DNA from 4 places in the Brevibacillus sp. BC25 genome. Region 2 is predicted to be linked to each of the others. Evidence: riboswitches for the same ligand, from Rfam matches in the RefSeq annotation. Region 2 holds a riboswitch; each other region holds the start of a gene.
What was found. A riboswitch is a leader RNA that binds a small molecule or an ion and turns the genes downstream of it on or off. The one in region 2 is predicted to bind cyclic di-AMP.
Positions count from the first base shown of each region.

Region 1 (3,463 bases), on a different contig from region 2:
GCGAAGGTATCTCTGCCAAAACCGTGGAACAGTAAGTCACCATCGTGGAAATGACGATAGACACTGGATCAAACAATACCCCTTTGTACTGGCCCAGCACCTCCACGAACCCTTCCATCCATTCACCAATCGGCAGCTTAGGCACGACGTCCATCACTCATCACCTCTGCTCTCTGGTGCTCTTGGACATTGACTTTGCCTACCAGCCCGCCTAACACCGCTCCTTTTACGATGACACCCAACAAACGCTGCTGCTCGCCCACTACAGCAATCGGGACATGCAGATCTGCCATCATCGGAAACAAACTGTGCAGACGTGCGTCAGGTGAAACGGTAGGGAGGTCAGTTTTCATGATCGTCTCCAGCGAATCCCCCGTACTGATCGCGAGTGATACGTCATACGCCGTAATCAAGCCGAGCAGTGTGCGCTTTTTGTCCACGACGTACAAGCTGGACACGCCGTTATCCATCATAAGTTGCAGTGCCACTCGAGCCCCTTTGTCAGGCGTGATTGCTTCTGCCCGTTTCATCACATTTTCAGCAACGAGGACCCTGGACAGGTCGGCATCCTCCACGAACTTCCGCACGAATTCATCCGCTGGGTCTGCCATGATTTCTTCCGGGCGGCCGATCTGAATGATCTGCCCGTCTTTCATAAAGGCAATCCGATCGCCCAGTCGCAACGCCTCGTGCAAGTCATGTGTAATGAACAGGATCGTCTTTTTCATCGTCATCTGAAGCTCCAGCAGTTCATCCTGCATGTCTTTTCGAATGAGCGGGTCCAGTGCACTGAATGCTTCGTCCATCAAGAGAATATCTGGATGATTAGCCAACGCCCGCGCCAATCCGACCCGCTGGCGCATCCCTCCGCTCAATTGATCCGGGTACGCATTTTCCCACTCGGTTAATCCAACGAGCTTGAGCGCTTCCCGTGATTTTTCTTGCCGGAGCCCTGGTGGTATTTGTTGAATCTCCAATCCAAACTCGACGTTTTCTCGTACCGTCCGCTGCGGAAACAGGGCAAAGTTTTGGAAAACCATCCCGAGCTTCTTCCTTCGCACCTCGCGTAAAGCCGTTGCCTTCATGTCCACGATCTCTTCCCCATCGATCTCGATGCTTCCGCTCGTTGGGTCAATTAGTCGATTACACAGTCGGATTAAGGTGGATTTGCCGCTGCCTGACAGGCCCATGATGACGAAGATTTCACCTTCCTCGACTTCAAAGCTGACCTGATTTACCCCGATAGACTGGCCCGTTTGCTTGTAAATTTGTTCTTTTGTACGTCCTTCCTCCAGCAGCTTCAAGGCCAGCTCGGGCTGCTTGCCGAACACTTTTGTCAGTTGATGGACTTTCATTTTGGGCATGGTATCCCTCATCCTTTGTTTTTTCGTAAATGTAAAAAGCCCGCGAAGTTTCCACACTCCAGCAAAACCAAGGCACGCTTGATTTTTACTCGTGTTGAAAATCCGCAGGCTTACGTAATACCTGGCGTCCATTTTCAGGACTCCCTGTACTCTGTCTTCCTGATTTCGATTGTCAGCGGTTTATGTCGTACCAACTGCCTCCCAGCGATCCACACCATTTCCTTCACGACTGTATCGGCGTAAGCTGCTCGTCGGTATTGTCATAAAAAAATAGGCCGATCCATCCTTTTTCTCCAGAACAAAGGTCCCAAAGAAAAAGCCTGCATCGGCCTATCACACGCCCGCAAGGAATCCCCTTGTTGCGCATTATATGCCTAGACTTTATCCATCCATGACCTTCCCTGCTTTGGCCGACGAGGTTAGCTGACGGGTAGGATGGCAGAGAAGACATTTCCTCATCCCTCCTGATCACTCAGGATTAACCCCAAAAGATTGGTTCCCCCGCTTCCGAGAATCTCGGAACTAGGCCGTATGTGTTGTTTCTTATTGAATCGTGATTGTGATTTGAATTATACGCTTGCTTCCAGTTATTGTGAACGTTCGTTTAGCAAGGTTTTAACCGGATTACGGCTTTCTTTATGAGTCGGATTGAATTAGCTGTTGGTTGCTTATTCGATTGAAAGATTAGTGCGCTATACTCGCTGTTGTGGTGGGGAGGAAACAGGAGAAAACGCTCAGATTCTTGGAACCCCTGCGCGGGAGCATGGGGTGCCCGGCTCCGTGAAAAAAAGCGAAACCGCGTCCAAAGTTGACTGTTCAGGATGCGTCTCAGAGGTGGACGCTAAAGGCAGTTTCTCTTTTTTTCACTGCGCCTCGGTAGGTGTGTCCAAAGATCTTCGCTTATTTCTCCTGTTTCCTCTACGAGCTGTTGGGTTCCTACATGCTTTTTTAAAGACCTTTTGAATGCTACTTTCAAGATGAAAAAAGCGACTTGGGAAGAAGAACATTTCCAGTCCTAGCGCCTCTGGAGCCCTACCTAGCGGAGAAATGACTGGCGGGGGTTTTCAGCTTCAACCTCTGCGAATACATCTTCGAAACTCTACTTTTGAAGCGCTCCCGACATTCATTTCGCAGCGGACAGTCTAACCCCTTGCGGGGCGTAGGCCGAAGCGTAGACTGGAAATGGGCTTCTTCCCCTCCCCTACAGCCACTCCCTACCACGAAAGCAAAAAGCTCCCGCCTCATTGAATCAGGCAGGAGCTTTCATTTGTAATGGCTGGATGATTAAACGACGTCGTAGCCTTGGTCTTCGATTGCTTCTTTTACTGCGTCGAGAGTCAAGTTGCTCTCGTTGTAGGAAACCTCAACTTTTTTGTCAGCCAGGTTTACTTTGCCTTCTGCACCCAGTTCTTTCAATGTATTCTCGATGCGCGCTACGCATTTGTTGCAAGACATACCTTCTACGTTCAATGTGATATTTGTCATGATCAATCTCTCCTTAATTTTTATCGTGTATGAGTAAGGCGGACAAAGCCGCTTGTTACTGTTGTTATAGCTTCACTCTTTGCAATCTCAGAGCATTGAGTACAACGGATACGGAGCTGAAGGCCATTGCGGCACCGGCAAGCCATGGAGCGAGGAAGCCGATTGCAGCAATCGGGATGCCCAAAGTGTTGTAGGCCAATGCCCAGAACAGGTTTTGCTTGATGTTGCGGATGGTGCGTTTGCTCATCTCGATGGCGTCTGCGACACTGGTCAGTTCGCCACGCATCAGCGTAATATCTGCTGCTTCCATAGCGACATCTGTACCTGTACCGATTGCCATGCCGACGTCAGCGGTAGCGAGTGCTGGTGCATCGTTGATACCATCGCCGACCATCGCGACTTTTTTGCCTTGTGCTTGCAGTTTTTTCACTTCTGCGGCTTTGCCTTCAGGCAGGACTTCTGCGATGACGTGATCGATTCCTGCTTCACGGGCAATGGCCTCAGCAGTTTGACGGTTGTCACCGGTCATCATGATTACAGTCAATCCCATCGCTTTCATGCGCTGAACAGCTTGCTTGGAGGTTGGTTTGATCGTATCCGCTACGGCAATCAAG
Region 1 is NZ_AKIX01000125.1:19,225-22,687, forward strand. It holds gene PMI05_RS27220 (proline/glycine betaine ABC transporter permease) at 1-154, opposite strand, end outside; gene PMI05_RS27225 (glycine betaine/L-proline ABC transporter ATP-binding protein) at 138-1,364, opposite strand; cyclic di-AMP (ydaO/yuaA leader) riboswitch at 1,757-1,903, opposite strand; gene PMI05_RS27235 (copper ion binding protein) at 2,649-2,849, opposite strand; gene PMI05_RS27240 (heavy metal translocating P-type ATPase) at 2,914-3,463, opposite strand, start outside.
Region 1: it holds a riboswitch for cyclic di-AMP, as region 2 does, so the genes downstream of both, PMI05_RS27225 (glycine betaine/L-proline ABC transporter ATP-binding protein) here and PMI05_RS11880 (C40 family peptidase) in region 2, are expected to answer to the same signal.

Region 2 (3,463 bases):
TTTGCTCTCTTGTAAAGACGATGCCCGCATTTTCTGCGAGGAATGTGAGCAGTTGAAATTCTTTGGTAGAGAGCTCAATTTTTTGATTACATACATAAACGGAATACGTTTCTTTATGAATTTCTAGGTCCTTGAATTTCAAAACCGTAATCGGAGAAGAGGCTGTTTCCTTCTCAGGCTGCTCCTCCGTATGCTTGCGAATGCGCTCATAACGACGCAGGTGGGCACGAATGCGAGCGAGCAGTTCTTCTGTATCAAATGGCTTCGTAATGTAATCGTCTGCGCCGATTTCGAAGCCGACTACCTTATCTACCGCTTTTCCTTTTGCACTGAGAAACAGTATAGGCAAATCCCACTCACGGCGAATTTGAGAACAGAGCTCGTAGCCACTCATGTTGGGCATCATAATATCCAAAAGGATCAGGTTGGGTCGCTCTCCTTGACTGAGCAGGGAGAGTGCATCTTCTCCACTCTCTGCAGAGGAAACGGTGAAGCCCTCGTTCTCCAAAATGTCTTCTAGCAGTTCAATAATCTCCAGATTGTCATCGACAATTAAAATGTGATCTTTCACCGGAAAACCCCCAGTTACTTCTATTAATAAGGAATACCATTCAAAGAATGGGTCTTGTCTATCATAACATGCTTTGACCTGATCAGGGGAAGAAACCCCGTAAGTTATTAAGTTGTTCTAATATATGAGGGTACCTCTTTAGACCAGGTACTAAGTTTCGTCAGAAAAAGCCAGAGACGTAGTGTCCCTGGCTTTTATTATTTTGCCGAACGACTATTTTTGAGCTGGTTTTTCCGGCAACGATGCAGCTTGCACCGCTTTTTCCTTTTTCGGAGTTTCTGCTTTCGCTAGAACAGGAGCGCCGAGACGCTTGGCGCCTACATAACGCTTGCTCCAGTAGTATGGATCGCTCAACTTAGTGTTGACGACTCCACGACCAGATTCCGAGTGCACGAATGTGCCGTCTCCAATGTAGATACCCACGTGAGAAATGCTGCGACCGTTCGTATTGAAGAACACGAGATCGCCTGGCTGCAAATCTTTTCTGGCTACCTCTGTACCTAATTCGTACTGAGAAGCAGAATTGTGAGGCAGGTCTACACCTAACGCATCAAATACGTAGCGCGTGAAACCGGAGCAGTCAAAGCCCTTTTTGGACGAGCCGGAAGATTTGTAAGGGGTACCGTACAAGTCGCTGACTACTTCATTGAGAGAATTCTCCTCAGCAGCATGTGCAGCGCCTGCCCCCATAGCAAGCATTCCAGCCATAAATAAAGATAAAACTACCTTGCGCAAAAGAAACTGCTCCCTTCGTGAGCCTACGAGGTTAGCTGAAGGGTTCGGTCGAAAGGACGCCCTAGGCTGCTAGGAGTAGCAACCATTCACCCCAAAAACGTGGTTCCCCCGTTTCCGCCAAGCGGAATTCGGCTATTTTTCGATGTTTTTTTACACGCACTCTTACGAAGATTCTACGTCAGTCTTTCTTTTCCTTCTTTTTCATCCGATTGTTCACATATTCGTCACAAAAATACCGTCAAATGCTGTAACGTTTTCGTTCAACAGTGCAAGACGCCTTTCGACGCGCGCTTGTTCTGCCTTGCGGGACAGCTCGTCCGATTAGGGCAGGAAATTGTCTCCGTCCAAGGACGGAGGGAAAAACCAACCGCACGCCCGTTATGGGAAGCCTATACCGAGGGCTACAATAAGGGCATAACGTTCCACAAGCACCACATGCAAAACGAATGGAGGTAAGCGAGTAATGAGCGAACGGTCTGGCAAAGTTCTACTCGGGCTGGTTCTGCTGCTAGTCGGTGGGTTGGTTCTTCTAGATCTGGTGGGTATCGATATCGGAGACTTGCTCGGGTTCATCATTCCCGGTGTGATCATGATATACGGTGCCAAAAAGATTATGGGACAAACCGGTTCACGCTTTTGGGGAATCCTAGTCTTCCTATTCGGGTTCCTGATGTTGATTGGCAAGCTTGACCTACTATTTCACGCACTTCTGGCCATTGGGGTGATTTATCTGGGATATCGCTTACTGCGTCCCAGTCAAGAACCTAAACAAGCTCCACCTGCTTGGGAGCGTGAATGGGCCCAAAAAGTATTAAAAGAAGATACGCTAGACGCTTGGGAGAGAAACGTAACCAAACGACCATAACCGTTTTGGTAACCGCAATAACACTGTGTCGCAAGAGTCTTTTGGATGAACAATATGATGTGATATGATGAGGAGGAAAAAATAATGAGTATCTTTAAACGTTTGCGTGACCTGACAGTAGCTTCGGTAAATGATGCATTGGATTCGATGGAAGATCCGGTAGTAATGCTGAATCAATATATGCGTGATATGGAAGTAGAAATCGGACAAGTTGAAGTAGCAGTTGCCCGTCAGGTTGCACTGGAGAAGAAATTCCGCCAGCAATTGGACGAAGCCAATGCTCTGATCGAAAAACGCGATCGTCAAGTCAAGCTCGCTTTGACTGAGGGAGAAGACGAGTTGGCTCGTCGAGCACTCGCTGACAAGAAGCAGTACGAAGGTCGTGCAGCGGAATATGAAGCTCTCTACCTATCAGCATCCGAGGCAGCCACGCAAATGCGCGAGAAGCTGGCTGAGCTGAAGGAAGAGTTCTATAAAATGCGTGCGAAAAGGTTCACACTGATGGCACGTGCACAAGTAGCTCGTACACAAAAGCAAGTCAATCAAGCAGTTGTCGGTATCGGTAATCCGTCCGCAGGCCGTGGCTTCGCCCGCATGGAAGAAAAAGTCATGCGCATGGAAGCAGAAGCGCAAATGAGTGGACAATGGCGCCAAACAGACCGCGCTTGGGAGAACGCTTTGTCTGAACTGGAAAAGGATGATCTCGATGCAGAACTTGCCAGCATCAAAGCATCCATTAATGAAGTAAAAACACCGGTAGCAAAACCAGTACAATCCTAATTCGACAGGAACTGGGGGACTGGGTGTAGAATAGATTGTGTCAATTTGGCAGCCTGTGTACATCAGGCTGCTTTTCCCCTAGGAGGTACGATTCTTGCAGGACTTCTTGGTCTTTTTGCGGCGGTTTATCGCTGAGCCTGGACGCGTCGGTAGTATAATCCCCAGCTCTCGTTTTTTATGTGAGCAAATGTTGAAAAGCGTCGATTGGGCTTCAACCGATGTGATCCTGGAGCTGGGACCTGGTACAGGGGCATTTACCCAAACGATCTATCAGCGCTTGCGTCCCGGCACACAGTATGTGCTTGTGGAACGAGATTCCCATTTTCGCTCTATGCTTCAATCACGTTTTCCCGATCTTCCTATCAGGGAGGAAGCGACTCAACTTAGGTCTTACTTGGAGGAGCAGAACCTTGCAGGTGCAGATGTCATTATCTCAGGTCTGCCATTCGCCAACTTTCCACAAGAGCTGAGGGCAGCAATTCTGGACGAAGTTCAATCTGTACTGAAGCCAG
Region 2 is NZ_AKIX01000039.1:180,778-184,240, reverse strand. It holds gene PMI05_RS11885 (response regulator transcription factor) at 1-571, opposite strand, end outside; gene PMI05_RS11880 (C40 family peptidase) at 785-1,306, opposite strand; cyclic di-AMP (ydaO/yuaA leader) riboswitch at 1,311-1,450, opposite strand; gene PMI05_RS11875 (hypothetical protein) at 1,770-2,171, shown strand; gene PMI05_RS11870 (PspA/IM30 family protein) at 2,256-2,951, shown strand; gene PMI05_RS11865 (class I SAM-dependent methyltransferase) at 3,046-3,463, shown strand, end outside.

Region 3 (3,463 bases), on a different contig from region 2:
GTACTGAAGGAGAGCACATCGATAATGACGATCATATCCGATGCTGCCCCGACCTGTTCCACCCCTTCGTATCCCCAATCGAATCGTGCCGTATAGTCTAGTTGTGTGCATACAGGCATTTCCCCCAAAAACCTCCACCATCCTCTATCAAAAATAGTTACTCGTCCCCTTACGTTCGCCGTTACAAATCAAGGCAAGAAACAATATCGTATTATTGTCCCACTAGTTTACACAAGAATGGAGTGAACATGGATGTCTGAAATCGAATACGACGACGATCAAGGTAATACGGAAAAAAGAAATCACAAACGCCCAAGAAGAAATACTGTGAGAACGACTGGTATTTTGCAAAACAACCTCGCCCGTGCTCTCACCGCTCACCTCGACCTGGTAAATCTGAACACAGAAGAGGTTGAAGTACGTGTGCAAGTATTGAACTGGGGTAACGCAGTTACACAAACGAATCCAGTTAGCACCTTGCTTGACATCACCCAATTTATCCCTGCGAATACTCGCACTGCTTTCAATGCGCTGGTCCCCGCATCTTTCCACTATGAAGTTCGCCTTACTGTCGCAGAAAACAACGGAAATGTCCTTCTCACCACTTATGGCCGTACTACCATCGGCGGAGGTCAAGTTGTTGGTCTTTCAGTTCTTGACAGTCAATTCCAAACTGTCGAAATCGAAACTTGTATTTAACTATTTTGCACGAAGAAAATGAGGAATTATGGTGGGACGCCATAGTTCCTTTTTTAATCCATTCGCATGCAGGAAAAGGCGCTGGGGACTATCCCAACGCCTTTTTACTTTTAGGACCACGACAAAAAAACTGCCCTCGAAAGGACAGTTTCTTTTTAAAAGGAGACTTACAGTTTTACTACGTTCTCAGCTTGTGGGCCACGGTTGCCTTGAACGATGTTGAATTGAACTTTTTGACCTTCGTCCAAAGTTTTGAAACCGTCACCTTGGATTGCGCTGAAGTGTACGAATACATCGTCTCCGCCTTCTACTTGAATGAAACCGAAACCTTTTTCTGCGTTAAACCATTTTACTGTTCCGTTCGTTTGCATTTAAAAAAACCTCCAAAAATTCAATTTGAATATGCTAGTCATATATTTACCGAAGCAAATAAAGCTCACATATCATGAAGAAATACCAAATCATGTGCTATGATACGCCTTCATGATATGTGAATTTTACCTACTCAGCCAATATGCGAATGTCATAGGACGGAACTGCAAAATTAAAAACTAAACCTTTTGAAAACCTAAAACAATGAAAGCCCTTCCTCTCTTCCATCCTTGCGGCTCCGATGACCGCGCCAGTGTGAATCGGGGATTCAAAAATGTTATCCATCAGCATACAAATACACCTCGATGAATGATTAGGTATCAATTTTTCAAGTAGCAACCTCATTCTACCATGGTTGTCCAATAAAAGCAACCGTTCACCCTTATACTGGGAAGGCGATACTCTGTTACAATAGCATTGGGAGGGATTTCATTGCATACTTTGACAACCATTCAATTATCCGAATTATTTCAAAAGAAAATGCCCGTACTTTTATTGGACGTACGCGACGCCGAAAAATTTATTTCTGGCAGCCTCGTTCATGAAAACGCTTCGACACGTAACGTCCCCTATCTTCTAATGAAAGAACAGGACAAGCCGTTCGATGAAGAAACCGAAAAACTTGCGCAAAATGTGCAGATTGTTACTGTATGTACAACAGGTAACAAAGCGCAAAAAGCTGCCGCTCTTCTTCGTGAGCATGGTTTTCAAGCAAATGCATTGGAAGGCGGCTTAACCGCATGGAAGGAACAATCAAACGAATCGAAATGAGCCTAATTTATCAACGCTTCTAGCTATTTGCCATATATTACTCCTTTATTTCGATTGGGATTGTCTGATATCGTTGTTCATGCCAAACGAAATAAGCCGAGACTTCCTCTTGAAAAGGAAGTGCGGGGGACTTTTTTGTGGATGAGATATTCCACATTGGGGTGAATCGCCGAGCTGGCGTAGGGTTGTTTCCTCAATCCGAATCCGACAACTAACCTCGTAGGCAAAAAAAAGGAGAGATTTGTTTAATGAAACGTTTTGGTTCTGTTACAATCGCGATGACTCTTGGTCTGGGCTTGGCTCTAACAGGCTTCGCTACTTCTGCTTCGGCTGCTTCTAATTGCCCTGTTCCTGGCGGACAATTCCAATATTATATGCCACAATTCCAAAAAGCTCCAAATTCCCAGCAATTTTGGAACTTCTTTCAACAAAAACAAGGCTTTGCCCCTGGACAATCAATGCCAGTACAACAGCCAATGACACCGATGCAACCAGCAAAGCCGGTACAACCAGCGCCTGTCCAACCAGCTCCAGTTCAAGCTGCACCAGCGCAACCTAGCAATAACGTCACTCAACCTGCCGCTCCAGTAAATCAAGCGGATCAAGGAAAAACTGGTGATTTTGCGAAACAAGTCGCGGATTTGGTGAACCAAGAACGTGCAAAAGCAGGTCTCAAGCCTGTTCAAATGGATGCAGCGCTGTCCAAAGTAGCGTTGGCAAAAGCACAAGATATGTCTGCTAACAACTATTTTGACCACAACAGCCCAACGTACGGTTCCCCATTTGACATGATGAAGCAGTATGGCATTCAGTACTCGACTGCAGGTGAGAATATCGCCATGGGTCAACAGAGTCCACAAGAAGTTATGCAACAATGGATGAATAGTGAAGGTCACCGCCAAAACATTATGAACCCTGCGTTCACAAAAATTGGTGTAGGCTTCACAAATGGCTACTGGGTACAAGAATTTATCGGATAGAACGCATTGCATGAAACGAAAAGCCGGTGTCTCTTAATCGAGACCCGGCTTTTTCGTGTAGGCATTATTCCTGCTGTGCTTCGGATGCCTGCTTATTGGGGGTACAACAGCAGCTATCCTGCTCATTTACCAAAGCGACGTCCTTTTGATGCATTTTTTGCTTGGTTGGGTAAGCAGATACTTGCTGCAGCTCGGCATTGACATCAGACGATTGGTTCATCCGTATGGCCCCCTTGCCGTTTTTTTGTGGTGCATCCCTAGTATGCTCGCGGTTGTAAACGACTCATTCCTAAGGAACACTGGAAGCACATACAAATGAACCTATCTGCTAATGATATGTTCAAGGTCTTTTAAGGCAGCCGCTGCTGCCGCGACAGGATCCGATTTTCCTCCAACGACCAATAAATCCCCCATGACATCTGTTTCTACCCGTATGGCTTTTGTCGTACCTGATACAGATGCAAATGGATGGGTAAGATCTACTGCACACAGTTCCACTGCTACAGAAAGCGTGCCATTCGCTTCCTTTTGGATGCTTCCGATCAGCTTGGGAATCTTCGTATGCTTCTTCCACGTCTCGATTTGTAACGCGGTTATTTCGCTAATACTTGCGCGTGCGATATCGGTCAGATTTACTTGTG
Region 3 is NZ_AKIX01000128.1:191,564-195,026, forward strand. It holds gene PMI05_RS28060 (2-phosphosulfolactate phosphatase) at 1-119, opposite strand, end outside; gene PMI05_RS28065 (hypothetical protein) at 253-699, shown strand; gene PMI05_RS28070 (cold-shock protein) at 867-1,070, opposite strand; gene PMI05_RS28075 (rhodanese-like domain-containing protein) at 1,504-1,842, shown strand; cyclic di-AMP (ydaO/yuaA leader) riboswitch at 1,927-2,083, shown strand; gene PMI05_RS28080 (CAP domain-containing protein) at 2,091-2,822, shown strand; gene PMI05_RS31210 (hypothetical protein) at 2,887-3,042, opposite strand; gene PMI05_RS28085 (homoserine dehydrogenase) at 3,144-3,463, opposite strand, start outside.
Region 3: it holds a riboswitch for cyclic di-AMP, as region 2 does, so the genes downstream of both, PMI05_RS28080 (CAP domain-containing protein) here and PMI05_RS11880 (C40 family peptidase) in region 2, are expected to answer to the same signal.

Region 4 (3,463 bases), on a different contig from region 2:
TGCTTGTCTTTGCTCCCATTGCGATCTTGTATTTCTATCTCCTGACCAAACGGTATGCGGGCTACTTTCGGGAGATTTCCACGGGCATTCATTATCTCGCCAGTGGAGACTTTACACGGCATGTCCATATTCCATCCAATGATGAGTTCGCAGATATCGCCAAGGATATCAATCTGGCAAGTGAAATGCTGCAAAAGGCGGTAGAAAGAGGAGATTTCGCTGAAAGCAGCAAGGATCAGCTTGTTTTGAATCTGGCGCACGATTTACGCACACCGCTGACATCCGTACTGGGTTATTTAGATTTAGTTTTACGAGACGAGCAGATGCCAAAAGAACAAATGCGGCATTATGCGACGATTGCTTTTACCAAGTCGCAACGATTGGAAAAGCTGATTGATGAGCTCTTCGAAATTACGAGAATGAATTACGGCATGGTCAACCTCGAGCAAAAGGTTATTGATTTGAGTGAATTGCTTGTTCAGTTAAATGAAGAGATGTATCCTTCCTTTGAGAAAAATGAGCTGGTCGCGCGGTGTACGATTGCTGCTCATTTAGTGATCGTGGGAAATGGGGAGCTTTTGGCGCGCGTCTTTGAGAATATCCTGACCAACGCGATACGCTATGGAGGAGATGGCCAGTTTATCGATTTGAACGCTTATCGTGAGGACGATGAAGTGGTAGTACAAATCATGAATTACGGTAACCAGATACCTGAGGATGCGCTACCGCATATTTTTGAAATGTTTTTTACGGGCGATAAAGCGCGAACGCATCAAGGGGGAGGCACAGGACTCGGCCTGTTTATTGCAAAAAATATCGTCGAGAAGCATCGGGGAACGATTTCAGTCCAAAGTGATTTTATTCGAACGTGTTTTGAGGTCAGGTTGCCGTATGGATGAAATGATGGCAATAAAAAAATGGAGACGCTTCAATGTCTCCATTTTTTTATTGCATAATTCATGGGGATTTGAAATTTTGGTAGAATATTCCTGCAACGAAACAAATTAATTTTTGGTGGTTAGTTATGAATAAATACACATGGACATTGATAGGTGCGGTAATTGTTGCTGGAATATCATTGGCTACTTGGGCTGGGGCCATTAACCAAGGGGATAAGGAAGCATTACAGGCATATAAAAAGATGGAACAGGCACGTAACCAAGAGAACAATCCCTTAAGCAAATCGAGTAGGAATGTAACCCGGAAGAGAATGAAGTAAAAGGTAAGCTGTTGGCTTTTCACGGAGATAGATAGATGTTCAAGGGCCACTCCAGACAAGGCTGGGAAAAAACAAGAAAGCCGGGTCCCCACTAGAGGACTCGGCATTTATATCCAATTTCATTATCCGATGAATTCTTGTACCCAGTATCCATTCACAAAGCCTACACCGATTTTGGTGAAGGAAGGATTCATGATGTTTTGACGGTGTCCTTCACTGTTCATCCATTGGTTCATGACTTCCTCAGCGGTGCGTTGACCCATGGCGATGTTCTCACCCGCGGTCATAGAAGATACTCCGAATTGTTTCATCATGTCAAATGGAGAGCCATACGTAGGGCTTGTATGGTCAAAGTAGTTGTTGTTGGACATATCAGCCGCTTTTGCTTGTGCAACTTTGTTCAGGGAAGCATCCAGTTCCACTGGCTTCAGACCTGCTTTTGCACGCTCTTGGTTTACCAAATCAGTTACTTGCTTCCCAACAGAGGAAGCATCCACTTGTTGGTTAGCTTGTTTTACTGGCTGTTGAGCTGGCTGCTGTTGATTCGCTGGTGCTGCGTAAGGTGCTTGCATTTGCGGTTGGACAGGTTGCATATATGGTTGATACCCGTATTGCGGACATGTGGTAGCGGCAGAAGCTGTGTTAGAAAAGCCGGAAAGAACAAATCCCAATCCCAATGTCGCGATTGCAATAGTACCAAGGCGTTTCATATTCACATCGTCTCCTTTTTTTGGCCTACGAGGTTAGTTGACGGATTCGGATTGAGGAAACAACCCTACGCACTTTGGCGATTCACCCCATGCAGATCTCTCATCTGCAAGTAAAAAAGATCCCCCGCACTTCCATTCGAGAGGAAGTTTCGGCTGTTTTGTTTGGCATGACCTAGAATAACAGAGATTCACTGGTGAAAGAAACCCGTAAAATTTGGTAGGATTAATAAGAATATCTCTTGTTTTATTGAGAGGCTGGAGTCCGACACTCACTTGTCTTGCATCGGCAACGCCAGACCGCTCGAACAAGCGCTTCAGCATGCAACTACTGAAATGCTCTCCTTGCTAGTCGAAGACTATGGGCTCTCGGTAAATGAAGCAAGCCTGCTGCTCGGCCAAGTCGTCGAATATAAGGTGGCCAACGTGTTCAATCCCGCTTACAGTGTCGCCTGTAAAATTCCAAAAGCATATTTACCTGTTCGCAAATCCTAGCTGCTCAATCGCTTAAGTGGGGTCTGACGTTAAAGATGAGTCAGAAAAAGGGATGCGCATATGATCGGCGGCTGCTCCGAATTCTTCCCGAGTTGATTCAGCATACCTCATAGACAGTGCAGGTGGATAGGGCCTCTTATGCGAGGCTCCTTTTTTTATTGTTTTTCGTTAGTCAGGAAGTGACGAGTTTGTATAAAGCTGGTCGTAGAGAATGTGTATTGAGCATGCAATCCAATTTGGGGTAAAATTTACTCAAGTGAGATGATAATGATTATCACTATAAATCAACGAATTGTTTTGCTACAAAACATAAAACTTTTTGGAGTGAATTTAATCATGGCAAGATCGGGATTTATGAAAACAGGATGGATATCGCTTATAACGGCAGCAATGATTACGGTGACAGGTTGCGGCTCGACAGGCGATCAAGCTGTGGCCACGGTGACTACCGATCAGCCTGCACAGGCAACGGCAGCGCCAAGCGAAGCTCCGCCTCAGACGGAAACGCGCGTCGTAACCGATGGCTTCGGAGAGGTAGAGATTCCGACAAATCCAAAGCGAATCTCAGCTCTTTATCGTGAAGATTATTTGGTTGCGCTTGGGGTAACGCCTATTGTGCAATATTATAACCCGATGTGGGGCAAGCAGGATTATTTGAAGCTGGAAGTGCCGTTGTTCGATGTGACCGGCAGCATCGAAGCTATGCTTGTGTCCGAGCCGGACTTGATCATCGGCGCCGGAGAGGTCGATGTAGCACAATACGCGCTCTATTCCAAGGTTGCGCCGACGTTCCGCTTGCCGGACGACGTACTTGCGGATTCGCGCAAAACATTACCTTAATCGCCGAATTGCTTGGTCTCAGCGACAAGGCGGAGCAGGTTCTTGCCGATTACGAAGCCCGTATTGTCGATGTGAAGGCGAAGCTGAACGCGGCGATCGGCGATGAGAAGCTTGTTGTTCTGCGGATGAACGTCGTAGATAAATCGATTAATATTTTCGGTATTCATAACACGTTTGTCGGACAAATCTTGTATGAGGATCT
Region 4 is NZ_AKIX01000016.1:27,865-31,327, forward strand. It holds gene PMI05_RS03540 (cell wall metabolism sensor histidine kinase WalK) at 1-899, shown strand, start outside; gene PMI05_RS03545 (hypothetical protein) at 1,025-1,219, shown strand; gene PMI05_RS03550 (CAP domain-containing protein) at 1,342-1,929, opposite strand; cyclic di-AMP (ydaO/yuaA leader) riboswitch at 1,937-2,094, opposite strand; gene PMI05_RS03555 (hypothetical protein) at 2,203-2,421, shown strand; gene PMI05_RS31245 (hypothetical protein) at 2,758-3,261, shown strand; gene PMI05_RS31250 (ABC transporter substrate-binding protein) at 3,270-3,463, shown strand, end outside.
Region 4: it holds a riboswitch for cyclic di-AMP, as region 2 does, so the genes downstream of both, PMI05_RS03550 (CAP domain-containing protein) here and PMI05_RS11880 (C40 family peptidase) in region 2, are expected to answer to the same signal.